DNA from 2 places in the Lysinibacillus sp. FSL P4-0201 genome. Region 2 is predicted to be linked to the other one. Evidence: predicted binding sites of a transcription regulator. Region 2 holds the regulator's gene; the other holds the start of a gene.

Region 1 (6,931 bases), 1.9 Mb from region 2:
ATTGCTGAAAATTCAGCAGCATTTAATGGTCAATAAAGCGCAGAAGGATGATTGGCAGTCAATCGAAGGTGTTTATTCTCATCCGCATGCACTAGCTCAATGTCATAAATATTTATTTTATCGTTTTAGTCATGTACCATTACATCAAACAACTTCAACTGCAGCAGCAGCAAAATATGTATCAGAGAATCCACAAGAGTGTATAGCGGCAGTTGGTAATGCAGCCGCAGCTGAAAAATATGGTCTTGAAATTGTGGAGCAGAATATCCATGATTTTCATTTTAATCATACACGATTCTTTGTACTGTCTAAGCAAAATAAACGATTGCCACAAGAGCTATCAGATGGGCAAGCAAAAACAACATTTATGATTACCTTACCAACAGATCGTTCAGGTGCATTACATCAGGTGCTTTCTGTTTTTGCATGGCGTCAGCTAAATTTAAGTAAAATCGAATCACGTCCATTAAAAACTGGATTAGGTGATTATTTCTTTATGATTGATGTATTAGCAGATGAAAAGGAACCGATGATGCGTGGGGCAATGGAAGAATTAGCTGCGCTAGGTTGCAAAGTAAAGTCTCTGGGTACCTATTTTACTTATGTAACATCAGACGAAGCATAGTAATGTGAAGGAGGAGGAAAGAGATGGGTGGGATTATTTTATTCGATGGTGTCTGTAATTTTTGTGATAGCACTGTTCAATTTATCATCAAACATGATCAAGCTGGCTATTTTCAATTTGCATCGCTGCAAAGCGAGGCTGGTCAATCGCTTCTCACTCAATATCATATACCAAAGAATATAGATAGTGTAATTCTTATTGAACAAGGGAAAGTGTCTGTTGAATCTACCGCTGCGTTAAACATTTGCCGTAAATTTGATGGATTGTGGCCTTGTTTCTACGCCTTCATTCTTGTACCACCATTTATTCGCAATGCATTATATCGATTATTTGCAAAGCAACGCTATCGTTTGTTTGGAAAAAAAAGTGAATGCTTATTGCCTACGCCTGCTCAACGTCAAAGATTTCTTTCCTGATAGGGAAATACTCGCCTTTAAGGGAACAATACAATAGCTGCGGACGGAAGCCCGCGCTTAACGAGACAATACCAGCATTAAAAAACAGAAAGCACCGTTTGAAATCAATTTTTCAGACGGTGCTTTTACTATTCATTGATCTGACACTAAGTAGCCCTTTTTTTGTAAAGCTCGCTCAATTAATGTTAAAACTTCAACAGAGGGTGCTGTGATGACATGTAGATGGATGCCGCCAGTGAGAGCAGATAAATAGTTGGCCTGTGTGGCATTCACACGTTCGATAAATTGTTTCACCTCATGGCGGTTGGATACCATGATAGAGGCTGTCAGTTCACCATATATTGGATGTTCGACAATGACATTTTTGACGGTTCCGCCACAGTCTACAATCGTCATTAATTCATCTTCCGTCTGCTCTGATGTATGCAAGCAAGGGAATGTTCGTTCAACGGTTTGCTGTATTTGTTCTTGATGCATATAAAGATAACCTTGGCTTGTGGCAATAATAGGCTCATTTCTTGCCTTTAATAAAGTCATATCATTGACGATTACTTGTCTAGAAACATTGGCGAACTTTGCTAAGTCTGTCCCAGTTATAGGTGCTTTATTTTTTTTTAATTGCGCTAATAGTTGCAGTCGGCGTTCTTCGCCTAACATTTTTTTCATAAGAGATCACCCCTGCTCGTAATAAAGGAATCAGCGTTCCTTATGAATTAGTGTACCATGAAGCTTTTCTAACTTGCTGAAATTTTTGTATCCAAATGAAACATTGAACATATGATACGTAGAGAGGAAGGGAGGAAAAAATTGCGTATTCATATTGTTCAAAAGGGAGATACATTGTGGAAGATTGCGAAAGAGTACGGCATTTCGTTTGAAGATTTGAAGCGGCTCAATGTCCATCTTGCCAACCCAGATTATATTGTTCCAGGCATGGAAATTATATTGCCTGAAAAAATAAACAAAGAGCCGCATAGAGATTCACATAAAGAAATGCCGAAAAAGGAAACACAAGTGCATAAGGAGACACCAAAGGAAAGTCCTAAAAAAGAGGTACAGCGACCAATGCCACCACCACCGCCAATTGTACCGCCACCACCAGCTCCTATGCCAATGCCAGAACCACAAATGATACCGATACCAATACCGATGCCAATGCCAATGCAGATGCCACAACAGCCGATGTGGGTACCGCAGCCTGTGGAAATGAATTGGCACCAGCAATTGGTGATGCCACAAATGGAGCAAAATGTTACAACACCACCTGTACAAATACAGCCACCACCACCGCCAGCACCTACACCGCCACCACCGCCTGTAGCTAAACCAAAGCCAAAGCCAATGCCACAACCAGCACCACATCCACCAATGCATATCATGCCACAAATGCCTGCCGTACCACATTGTTCAAGTTGCCATCAGCCAATCTATCATCAGATGTGGTGGCCGATGCCAATGCAGCCGCAGGTTGAGCATTATACGATGCCACAGCAGCCAATGTCCTATGACATGCCAGATCATAAAGTAGGTGGAATGGAAGACTTTTTAGAGTCCACATCACCATTCTTCCATACGCAAGATCACCAAAAGCCACAAATGGATATGATGCCCGATATGAATATGGGGCAATCCTGTGGTTGTGGCACACAACCAATGATGATGCCTGATATGAACATGGGTCAATCTTGTGGCTGTGGCACACAACCAATGATGATGCCAAATTGGCAAATGGACCCTTGTCATTGCCCGCCACCACCATGTCCGACACATTGTCCACCACCATGCCCATCAGCAGCAGGTCCTTGGATGTCTCCGCATTATTTCCCAGGCGGGATGACGCCTTATCGATGGTGAAAAAGCGTATATTGTAGAAGAAGTAAAGCCAAATATTTGGAAATATAAATATCGATCGAAAAATTATTTTGTCAAACGTGCAAAGCAAGTGGAAATTGCGGAGAAGGTAAGAACCATTCATCGCCAATTAGGACGTATGGAACCTTCTTTGATCCTACCATTAGTTCAGAGCGATGATGAGCAGTTAATTGTGCAAATGTGGCAAGAAGGAAGCCACGGTGCTAACTTTGCACATAAAAAAGATCGTAAGGAATCTCTTAGACTACTAATCGCTTTACATGACACACATAAAAAGATTGCTTGGCAGCGCGTGCCAGGTTTGCATACCTACTCACAGCTTTTAAAATGGCAAATGCGTCATATGCGTTTTAAAAGTAGAAGAAATGAGTTTCGAACATTTTTAACGAAAGAAGAAATTGATCAAATATTGCATTATAGTGATAAGTCATTACAATTGATTGCATTGGAAGATGCACCTGAAAAAGAGATTACGCTATTGCATGGGGATGTAGTTCATCATAATTTTTTATGGTGCTCCGATGGACAATTACGTTTAATTGATTTTGATTTAGCGCACCTTGGTGAAGCGGATGACGAGTATATTTTATGGTTACATCGTGTGTTACCTGCTGTAGATTATGATCTTGGAAAGATTTTTGCAGAGTTACCTGAGCTGAAACGACTGGATAAAAGAAAGCTTCATCGCTTGAAATACCCGAATGAGTTATTACGAGAATGGCTGTTTGCTATAGATTTACCACTAGAGCAACAGCTAGTATTTTTAGATTATTTAGTACCATTTACAAAACGAGCCCTCACCTACTGGCCAAAACTGTGGTACGATATTGATAGATTTGTCAAGAAATGACCGTCAATTGGCGGTCATTTTTGTCTGCGAACGGAGTTTAGACGCTACTTTTTGTCGAGCATTCGTTCGCTATATGCTATAATCGAAGACGATGATTGTGAGGGATTATAGATGTATGATTATTTAAAAGGACAAATTACTCGTATTACACCTGAATTTATTGTGTTAGAACAACAGGGGATTGGGTGGCAACTTAATACGCCCAATCCATTTGCTTTTCGAACATCTGCCCTTGAGCAACAGATATATGTTCATTTGCATGTGCGAGAGGATGCGCAAGTTTTATATGGCTTCCCTAACCTAGATCAGCGTGAGTTATTCCGTAAGCTTATTTTAGTGTCAGGAATAGGACCAAAGGGCGCTTTAGCGATTTTAGCTACAGGTAATCCACAACAGGTTATTAGCGCAATTGAGCGGGAGGACGAAGCGTTTTTAGTGAAGTTCCCTGGAGTTGGTAAAAAAACAGCACGTCAAATGATCCTCGACTTGAAGGGCAAACTTGGTTCATTATTAGATACACTTGAATTACCTAGTGCAGAAGATGAATTACCTTTGTTTGGTGTGCATGCCTATAAACATGAATTAGAAGAAGCCCTACTTGCCTTAATGGCTCTTGGCTATTCTGAAAAAGAGCTAGAAAAAATTAAACCACAGCTAGAGGATAACGATAAACTTGAAACAACAGATGCCTTTATGAAACAAGCATTGCAACTACTGCTAAAATTAAAATAAGGAAAGGAGGAAAGGTGCATGTCTGAACGTATGATGGCAAGTGAAGCAGGGAGCTATGATGAGCAGTTTGAGTTATCTTTACGTCCTCAAAAATTAGCACAGTATATTGGGCAACATAAAGTAAAGGAAAACTTACAAATATTCATTGAAGCGGCAAAGCTTCGCCAAGAAAGTTTAGATCATGTGTTGTTATATGGACCTCCAGGACTTGGTAAAACGACCTTAGCGGCTGTTATCGCAAATGAGATGAATGTTAACGTACGCATGACAAGTGGCCCTGCGATTGAGCGTCCAGGAGATTTGGCAGCTATTTTAAGTTCACTAGAGCCTGGGGACGTTTTATTTATTGATGAAATTCATCGACTGCCCCGTGCTATTGAAGAAGTATTATATCCAGCAATGGAAGACTTCTGCTTAGATATTGTGGTAGGAAAAGGTCCTGAAGCACGTTCTGTACGACTTGATTTACCTCCCTTTACCCTTGTAGGTGCAACAACAAGAGCGGGTGCTTTATCAGCTCCTCTAAGAGATCGCTTTGGTGTGTTGCTGCGCCTAGAATATTATGATGACCGATCGCTTGCTGAAATTGTTGTGAGAAGTGCACATTTATTTGAGGTAGAAATAGAGCAAGTAGCAGCAATGGAAATGGCGAGACGCTCACGTGGAACACCTCGAATTGCCAATCGTTTATTGAAACGAGTGCGAGATTATGCACAAGTGCTTGGAGATGGTATGATAACGGAGGGTCTTGCACAGCAAGCATTAGAGCTGTTACAAGTAGATCCTAGAGGGCTTGATCATATTGACCATAAACTTGTAACCAATATGATTGAGCGATTCCGAGGAGGCCCAGTAGGCTTAGATACTCTTGCTGCATCAATTGGTGAGGAACGGGTTACGATAGAAGATGTATACGAGCCTTATTTGATGCAAATTGGCCTTATTCAACGTACCCCGAGAGGAAGAGTAGCCACACATTTAGCCTACGAACATTTTGGATATGAGTATCCCCAACAAACATAAAGAAGGAAGTTATTTTCATGCGTGTAGAAGATTTTGATTTTGAATTACCAGAGGAGCTTATTGCCCAAACACCATTAGTGGATCGTACAGCAAGTCGATTAATGGTCGTGACACCGGGCTCAAATAAAGTGGAGCACCACCATTTTGCCCATGTATTAGACGAGCTACATGCTGGAGACTGTCTTGTACTAAATGATACAAGAGTTTTACCTGCTCGTTTAATGGGTGTAAAAGAAGAAACAGGTGCACATATAGAAGTATTGCTACTGAAGCAAATGGCTGGTACAGATGAGTGGGAAACACTTGTAAAACCAGCAAAGCGTGTAAAAGTAGGAACAGTCATCACATTTGGTGACGGTTTATTAACAGCTACATGTACAGGTGAGCTTGAACATGGCGGACGTACATTTGAATTTCAGTATAATGGTATTTTTTATGAAATATTAGAGCAACTTGGTGAAATGCCATTACCTCCCTATATTCGTGAAAAACTAGAGGATAAGGATCGTTATCAAACCGTTTATGCCAAAGAGCGTGGTTCTGCTGCAGCGCCTACAGCTGGGCTGCATTTTACAGAGGAGCTATTAGCTCAAGTGAAGGCTAAAGGCGTAGAGGTTGTCTTTATTACGCTACATGTCGGTCTTGGCACTTTCCGTCCCGTTAGTGTAGACTCGATTGAGAACCATGAAATGCATGCAGAATTCTATAGTGTTACAGAACAAGCAGCAGATACAATTAATCGCGTAAAGCGTAACGGTGGCAAGGTAATAGCTGTTGGGACAACCTCTACTCGTACATTAGAGACAATTGGTTCTAAATATGAGGGAGAAGTGCGAGCAGAACAAGGTTGGACGTCTATTTTCATCTATCCAGGCTACAATTTTACGGTGGTGGATGGGTTAATCACAAACTTCCATTTACCAAAATCAACACTAGTCATGCTTGTTAGTACGCTAGCTACTCGTGAGACCATTTTAAGTGCTTATCAGCAAGCTGTAGAAGAAAGATATCGCTTCTTTAGTTTTGGTGATGCAATGTTTATACGTCCCAAAAAATAATAGTGGATAAAATCGGAGTACTGTTTTTACTTCAGATAAGAAAGGATTATTTATTTTATGACACAACCAGCAATTCGATATGAACTACTTCATACATGTAAACAAACAGGAGCACGTCTTGGCATCGTCCATACACCACACGGCTCCTTTGAAACACCAGCATTTATGCCTGTTGGCACACAAGCAACGGTGAAGACCATGTCACCAGAAGAATTAAAAGAGATGAATGCCGGTATTATTCTGTCCAATACGTACCATTTATGGCTTCGTCCAGGTAATGATATTGTCAAAGAAGCAGGCGGACTTCATAAATTTATGAACTGGGATCGTCCAATTTTAACGGATTCAGGTGGTT
Region 2 (6,931 bases):
TCTTAAAGAACAAAAAATATACAGTAGGACTACCTTTAGATGGCATGGAGCAGTTAGGGTGCTTTGAACTTCATAACTATTCAGATGAACTAGTGGTACAAGATGGAAATATCATTACAGCAAGAGGAAGAGGTTTTATTCCTTTCGGTATTTGTTTCGGACATGCGTTAAAGCTAAATTTTGATGAGAATTGGTATTAAGTGATGATTTAAAATCCAAATGTCCAATTAATCGGGCATTTCATGTTATTGAAAAAAGATGATGTCATTAGTAGAATGAGAACTTTTAACAAGGCTGTGGGGTGATTTCCGTTCCGTCAGCGTGCCACAGGAAAGCAAGCAGCCTGCACCGGAAATCAATTTCTCCCCTTCAATTGACTGTTTTGTTTTTCACACCAAAAAATGTTCAATTAGTTGGACATTTTTTAATTCTTATCTTACGATATATGTCTAATACTTTGGACAAAATGGAGGGATCTTTCTGAAGAACATCATCAAAATTTTAAGAAAAAAATTAGGCATAACACAAGCTGCTCTTGCAAAAGAGTGTGGAGTTGTGAGACAGACGATTAATAATATTGAAAATGATAAATATGATCCGACCCTAGAATTAGCTTTTAAGATTGCTAAGGTTCTCAATAGCCGTATTGATGAGGTGTTTATCTATGACTAAATTTCACCCAAATTATATGATTACAATGAAGGACTTCGTGAAAGAACACTCAGCAATTTTAAGAAAAGAAACTCAAGAAGTGTCGATACCCGTGACCAATGAGGACCGAAATACCCTCCTAGCCATGCTACAATATCTGAAAAATAGCCAAAATCCAACGCTAGCAAAAAAATATAAGCTTCGCCCTGGAAGTGGACTCTCTGCTAATCAAATTGGCGTAGATAAACGAATGTTTGCTGTACTCTTTGATGACCAAGAAATGATGCTGATTAACCCTAAAATAATGAGTCATTCCCTTAATATGATTTATCTACCGGAAGGAGAAGGCTGTCTATCTGTAAATCGACCTGTCCCTGGTTTTGTACCGAGATATGAGAGAATTAAAGTCAAAGCTTACGACATCGATGGACATGAAATTATTGTACAGTTACAGGGCTACGGGGCCATCGTTGTACAGCATGAAATCGATCATTTAAATGGCATCATGTTTTATGACCGAATAAATAAAGAGCACCCTTTCCAACTGCCAAATCATGTTATCATTGAAAGCTTTTCTTCCCTTCAGTAGTTTTTTACAAAAAAAAATTAGCAGGAATATTATTTTCCTGCTAATCTTTCTTGGTGCTCTTGGAAACGACGATGTACTGTCGCCTTACTTACCTCAAAGCCTAACCCTCTAAGCGTTATAGAAATTTCTTCAAAGGTAAATCCACGTTTGCGTAGTTTCACAATTTCCTCTACAGGTAGATCTTTTCGCTCCTGCCCCTGCGGATTACCTCGATTCGATAAATTATTTTCTGGACGATAACCGTTTTCTACAGCACGTCGCATACCTCGTCGAATTTTAGCATTATGGATTCTACGCTGATATTCCTCTACAATCGCTAAAATTTCAAGCAGCATCGTATCCATTTCATTTAATTGGACTGGGCCTGCATCACGCATAGAAAAAACATCAGTTGCTGACTTTTGTAATAAATGTAATACAGCCATCCTTGCATTGCCTCGTCCTAAACGAGTTTCATCTTGGACAAAAAGAGCATTAATGTTCTTATCTTTTATAAAATCAAGCATTTCTAGCAAGCCTTCACGTTCTACATCATAGCCACTATGTTGATCTTTAAACACGCCCTTCACCGCATAGCCTTGCTCTTTAGCATAGCGTAGCAACTCTTCCTGCTGGCGCTCTAATGAGGAGCTTTGTGTTTCTTTTTCAGTACTTACGCGACAATAGACAACAGCCGATAGTTGATTATTTATCATTGTTCATTTCTCGCAATTTCGATAGTATTGATGGGACTGGCTTGATCACTCACTACAGGAATAACTAGAGATTTTCCCGCTACAATTTTAATATCTGCTAGTTCATTTTCAGTTTTTACAAGCTTTATCCAATCATCAGTACTCATTTTACCACGATATTGCTCGGCTAACGACCACAAGCTATCCCCATGTTCGATTTGAATTTCTGCGTAACTAACTTTTCCTGGATCAGTAATGTAAAGGTATGCTGCAAATAATAAACAAGCTCCTATTAAAATTGAGATATGTGTGTTTTTCTTAAACCATGTCATAATCATTACCCCTTTTTAAGAATGTTTGTTCGGAATGTATGTTCCCATAATAAAGCGAACAAACGTTTTTGTCAAACACTTTTCGAACCTATGTTTGCATACATGTTCGCATTCTGTTATACTATCAAATAAGAAGAATGATTATAGAAAAAAGAGGTGAGCACTCATGAAAAAAGTTTCGAAAAGACAAGAGGACATTTTAGCTTTCATTAAGGAAGAGGTACGAGCTAAAGGATATCCACCATCAGTACGTGAAATTGGTGAAGCAGTTGGACTTGCTTCCAGTTCAACTGTTCATGGACATTTAGCTCGATTAGAACAAAAAGGCTTTATTCGTCGAGATCCAACAAAGCCACGCGCAATTGAAATTTTAGAGCCTGAAGAATCCATTCAAAAACAACAGGTGATCCATGTCCCACTTGTCGGGAAGGTTACAGCTGGTTCTCCAATTACAGCAATTGAAAATATTGAAGAATACTTCCCATTACCCGATACGTATGGCACAAGTGAAGATCAATTGTTCATGCTAGAAATCATGGGGGAATCAATGATTGAAGCTGGGATTTTAGATGGAGATTTAGTCATTGTAAAACAAAAGGCAACAGCTAATAATGGGGATATTGTTGTAGCTATGACAGCTGAGGATGAAGCAACTGTAAAACGTTTCTTTAAAGAGAAAAACCATTTCCGTTTACAGCCTGAAAATTCTTCTATGGAACCAATTATAGTCGATCAAGTTTCTATTTTAGGACAGGTTGTAGGTCTTTACAGACGTGTACATTAACGATTAAAGCAGATTTTGAGGATTATGTTCCTTCTAAGAGCATGTATCCTCTTTTTTACGCAAAAAAAAGAATCCACATACGATTGGATTCTTTGTACAATGCCTCTTCTAAGCTTCCTTCTTAAATTTTAAGCTCGCTTCAATAAAGGCTGAAAATAGCTTTTGAGCACTCTCATCTCCTGCTATGGCTAGTTCCTCAGGATGCCACTGAACAGCTAAGCAAAATGGCATCTCCTCATGAACTACCGCTTCGATAATACCGTCGTTAGATTTTGCCGCTACTTTTAATTTTTCTGCTAAAACATTCACCGCTTGATGATGAAATGAATTCACTGCTATTTTCTCTTGTTCAACGATAGTCGCTAATAGATTGTCAGCAATAACCTGTACACAATGGGTAGCTACAGCTCGACCTGATTGCTGCATATGTTGGAGTAACTTGGTACTAAAGTGATCACTATCAATATCCTGATATAAGGTACCACCTAATGCAACATTTAGTATTTGAATTCCTCGACAGATCCCGAAAATAGGCATCTTACGTTGGAATGCGGCTTCAATCAATGCTAACTCAATCGTATCTCGCGCTGGATGAATTTTTCCAAGCTTTAATGAAGGCTCAGCCCCGAATAGAAATGGGTGCACATCATGACCACCAGATAATAATAAACCGTCTGTAAGGGCTAAAATCTGGGCTGCCTCTTCTTCTACTCCAATTGGAATAATCAGTGGAATTCCACCTGCTTCAATGATGCTTTTACTGTAAGCAGCATTTAATCGAGAGGATAAATCATCCTCAACAAAGGCTGTAATACCAATAATCGGTTTCACTTGCTTCCCTCCAAATTCTTGAAAATTGCACAATTACCAAAAGCCTAGATACCAATTAATTAATACATCGCCATAGAAATAAACAATAACTGCGGCCAATGCAATAGATGGCCCAAACGGAATGGGTGTTTTTCTCCCCTGTTTGTTTTTCGATAACATGGTAATCCCGACAATCATACCAATAACTGCAGCTAAAAATAACGTTAACAGTGTATCAATCGTACCCAGAACGAGACCAATTAAAAAGAATAATTTAATATCGCCTCCACCCATGCCACCGTTTGATAGCACAGCAATGATATATAATATGCCAAAACCAACCACAGCACCCACAAGAGAGTCCCACCACGGTGTTAATGGTGACAGCACTCGTCCAATAGCTAGCAAAGGTAAAAAGAATACTAACACCTTATCTGGAATTAGCATATAGGCTAAATCTGATACAACGATAATAACTAATAAGGAGATAAAAAAGAGTGCTACTATCAATTCTATGCCCCAGCCTAACTGCCCATAAGCAAAGGCAAATAATACACCTGTCATTAATTCTATGACTGGGTAAACCCAAGAAATTTTATTGCCACAACCACGACATTTTCCTCCTAACAATACATAAGACAAAACTGGTACTAAATCAAGCGCCGTCAGTCGTCTCTGACATTTTGGACAATGTGAAGGAGGATGTACAATCGACTCCTTCTGTGGTACACGTAAGCCAACTACATTATAAAAAGAGCCAAAGACAAGTCCAAATAAAAAAATAAAGATCGTATAAGCCATTTCCAATTTTATGTCCTCCTAAACCAATAGGCGCCCATACAAATGCAGTATGGTGCGCCTATCAATAAAGTTATTGTTGTTCTTCGTAATAGAACGTTGTCACTTGCACTGTTGCCTTTAACGTAAGATCTGCATCTTTCTCAAGCTGTGCCTGCTCTCCAGGCAATTTAAATTCAATCTTATCGGTTTTCATGACACGCTCTAATTGTTCAACCTCCTGTAAAAAGCTTTCAAGAGAATTAAAATCAAGCGCACCCACCTCTAATATAAAAGTAACAAGCTTTAAATTAGTTGGTAAAGAGTCCTTCGAAAGAGATGCAATCGGTGTAGTAGTCTCCTTGTTCTCCTGATCACCATTGACCTCTGCTTCAGCCTGCTCCAACATATTAAGATCATTCGATACATCTGAAGGTGTCACAGTGCCGTCCTCACCTTGAACAGTTAAAGACAGTATACGAGTTCCTGTCACCTCTTCAATCTCAGCTAAATCAAGAATAATCTTTTCAACGGCTCTTGTTGCAGGTAGCTTTTGTCTTAAGGCTAATATATTGATAGTAGGTTGTCCCTGCTCTTTGTCTAATTGTGCTAGTTGTTCTTTGACACTAGCTAATTCTTGCTGCACCTGCAATACATTACTCTCTTTCTCATTCACTTCATCCAATTTTGGTGAAAGCAAATAATAATACAGCGCAAATAAAATAGCAGCTATCAGCGCCAGTAACAAGATCATAGATGAATTTTTACTACTCGTTAATTTATTCATGAGCGTCGTCCTCCAGCTAAATACATAAAATCGATTGTCGCTGTAATGGACACTGAATATCGCGGTACTTCTTTAAATTTTTGTTGGGGTGTTAACACCCTTTGTTCACCTAGCTCTATTTCAAAGTTTGAGACAGTGTTAATTTGAGCATCTGTAAAATAGCTACTCATTAAAAGTCGCTCCACATATTTCGATATATCTGTCATCGTTTCAAAATCCACTTCAATATTCACCGAGTTCTCTCCGAAAACATAGCTACGTAAATAGGAATGAGTTGGTAATAAAGTTTTTGTTTCATCAATTAACGGTGTTACAGGATAAGAAACGCTTTGAATAAAAGTTACTGACTCTTCCAACGAACCCTGATCGACATTTTGTCGTGCGTCTAGCTCTTGTTGCAATTGATCAAGCTGTGTTGTTAATGCCTGTTCCTCTGCAGTCAATCGTGACAATTCACTTTTGGATGTAAAAAATAAAAAAAGTAAATAAGCTACAATAAGTCCCACAATGACAATCACCAAGCTATAAAAAAGCTTGGGAGAGGTTGTTCTTTTTTCAAGTTGTGGTAAGAGGTTTATATCTGGAACCATTAACGAACCTCCTTCAAAGCTAAGCCAAGCAACGTTGAAAATTCTCGCTTAAAGCGAGGAAACGATTTCTCAATTTTTTTCCCATCGACAACCCTTAGTGGTGGTTCTAAATTAGAAGCGAGTAAGTTCCCAATTGATTTCAATAGTGGGTTATCGCCAAGCATGATAATTTCATCCACTGTTTTTTCACCTTTATGTAAAGAAAACTTAAAGAAATTCATCATCCGATCAATCTCTAAAACCTGATCCATTACGACCATTTGATAATTCTCTGATTCGCCATTATAAATAAATTGATAGCTAAACTCATTCTCTTTCTTCCCCACCCATTGCGTCATATCTACTTCAATGGTTTGATAGCGCAAAAACTCCACTTGGCCATTGGAAAAAATACTGATGGAGAGTTCATTAATCGACCATTCTGCAATTAAATATGTTTTATTAGGCATTAATAAGGACATGTGCTCTAATAAGCGTATATTACAAAGCGCACGAATATCGGCAGCTTCGGGTTCTAATGAAACATCTAACAGCATCCCTACCAGTTTCGTAATCTCTTCAGAAGGCGCAGCAAATAAGATAGCCTTGCCATCCTCGGCATCTGCATCATACACATCAATTAAAGGGTCTTGAAATGGTAAATGAATAGAATGTCCCAATTCCATTTCAGCATATCCTCTTAATTCTTGAGGCTTTACATCTTTAGGGTGCTCAAAGTTTTTTAATAGAACCGTCGTATCAGGGACAAACATGCGAACAGCCTGTTTTTTCCCTGTCCATTTCATTACTTGCTCTTTAATCACCTCAAAAAGAGCTACCTCGTCGATAATAGTCCCATTTTCAACGATTCCAGCTGCTAAAGGGAATTCATAGCCCTGCCACTGATTAGGCTCTGGTCCTTTCGCCACAATCGCACGCAGCACATAATCCTTCAGTT

The links. Region 2 encodes LexA, which represses DNA repair genes until DNA is damaged. Its sites were predicted from a motif close to CGAACATATGTTCG; they were not measured.
Region 1: ruvA (Holliday junction branch migration protein RuvA) is a predicted target of LexA. The motif match lies at 3,819-3,832, and genes of this name have one in related genera.

The regions. Positions count from the first base shown of each region.
Region 1 is NZ_CP151995.1:3,225,992-3,232,922, reverse strand. It holds gene pheA (prephenate dehydratase) at 1-625, shown strand, start outside; gene MKY76_RS16235 (thiol-disulfide oxidoreductase DCC family protein) at 649-1,041, shown strand; gene MKY76_RS16230 (transcription repressor NadR) at 1,174-1,707, opposite strand; gene MKY76_RS16225 (LysM domain-containing protein) at 1,849-2,895, shown strand; gene MKY76_RS16220 (phosphotransferase) at 2,885-3,763, shown strand; gene ruvA (Holliday junction branch migration protein RuvA) at 3,875-4,495, shown strand; gene ruvB (Holliday junction branch migration DNA helicase RuvB) at 4,514-5,518, shown strand; gene queA (tRNA preQ1(34) S-adenosylmethionine ribosyltransferase-isomerase QueA) at 5,536-6,576, shown strand; gene tgt (tRNA guanosine(34) transglycosylase Tgt) at 6,634-6,931, shown strand, end outside.
Region 2 is NZ_CP151995.1:1,291,626-1,298,556, reverse strand. It holds gene MKY76_RS06190 (DJ-1/PfpI family protein) at 1-200, shown strand, start outside; gene MKY76_RS06185 (helix-turn-helix transcriptional regulator) at 481-672, shown strand; gene def (peptide deformylase) at 665-1,240, shown strand; gene MKY76_RS06175 (recombinase family protein) at 1,270-1,935, opposite strand; gene MKY76_RS06170 (LysM peptidoglycan-binding domain-containing protein) at 1,932-2,246, opposite strand; gene lexA (transcriptional repressor LexA) at 2,413-3,030, shown strand; gene MKY76_RS06160 (gamma-glutamyl-gamma-aminobutyrate hydrolase family protein) at 3,139-3,861, opposite strand; gene MKY76_RS06155 (A24 family peptidase) at 3,895-4,647, opposite strand; gene MKY76_RS06150 (hypothetical protein) at 4,712-5,404, opposite strand; gene MKY76_RS06145 (hypothetical protein) at 5,401-5,994, opposite strand; gene pilM (pilus assembly protein PilM) at 5,994-6,931, opposite strand, start outside.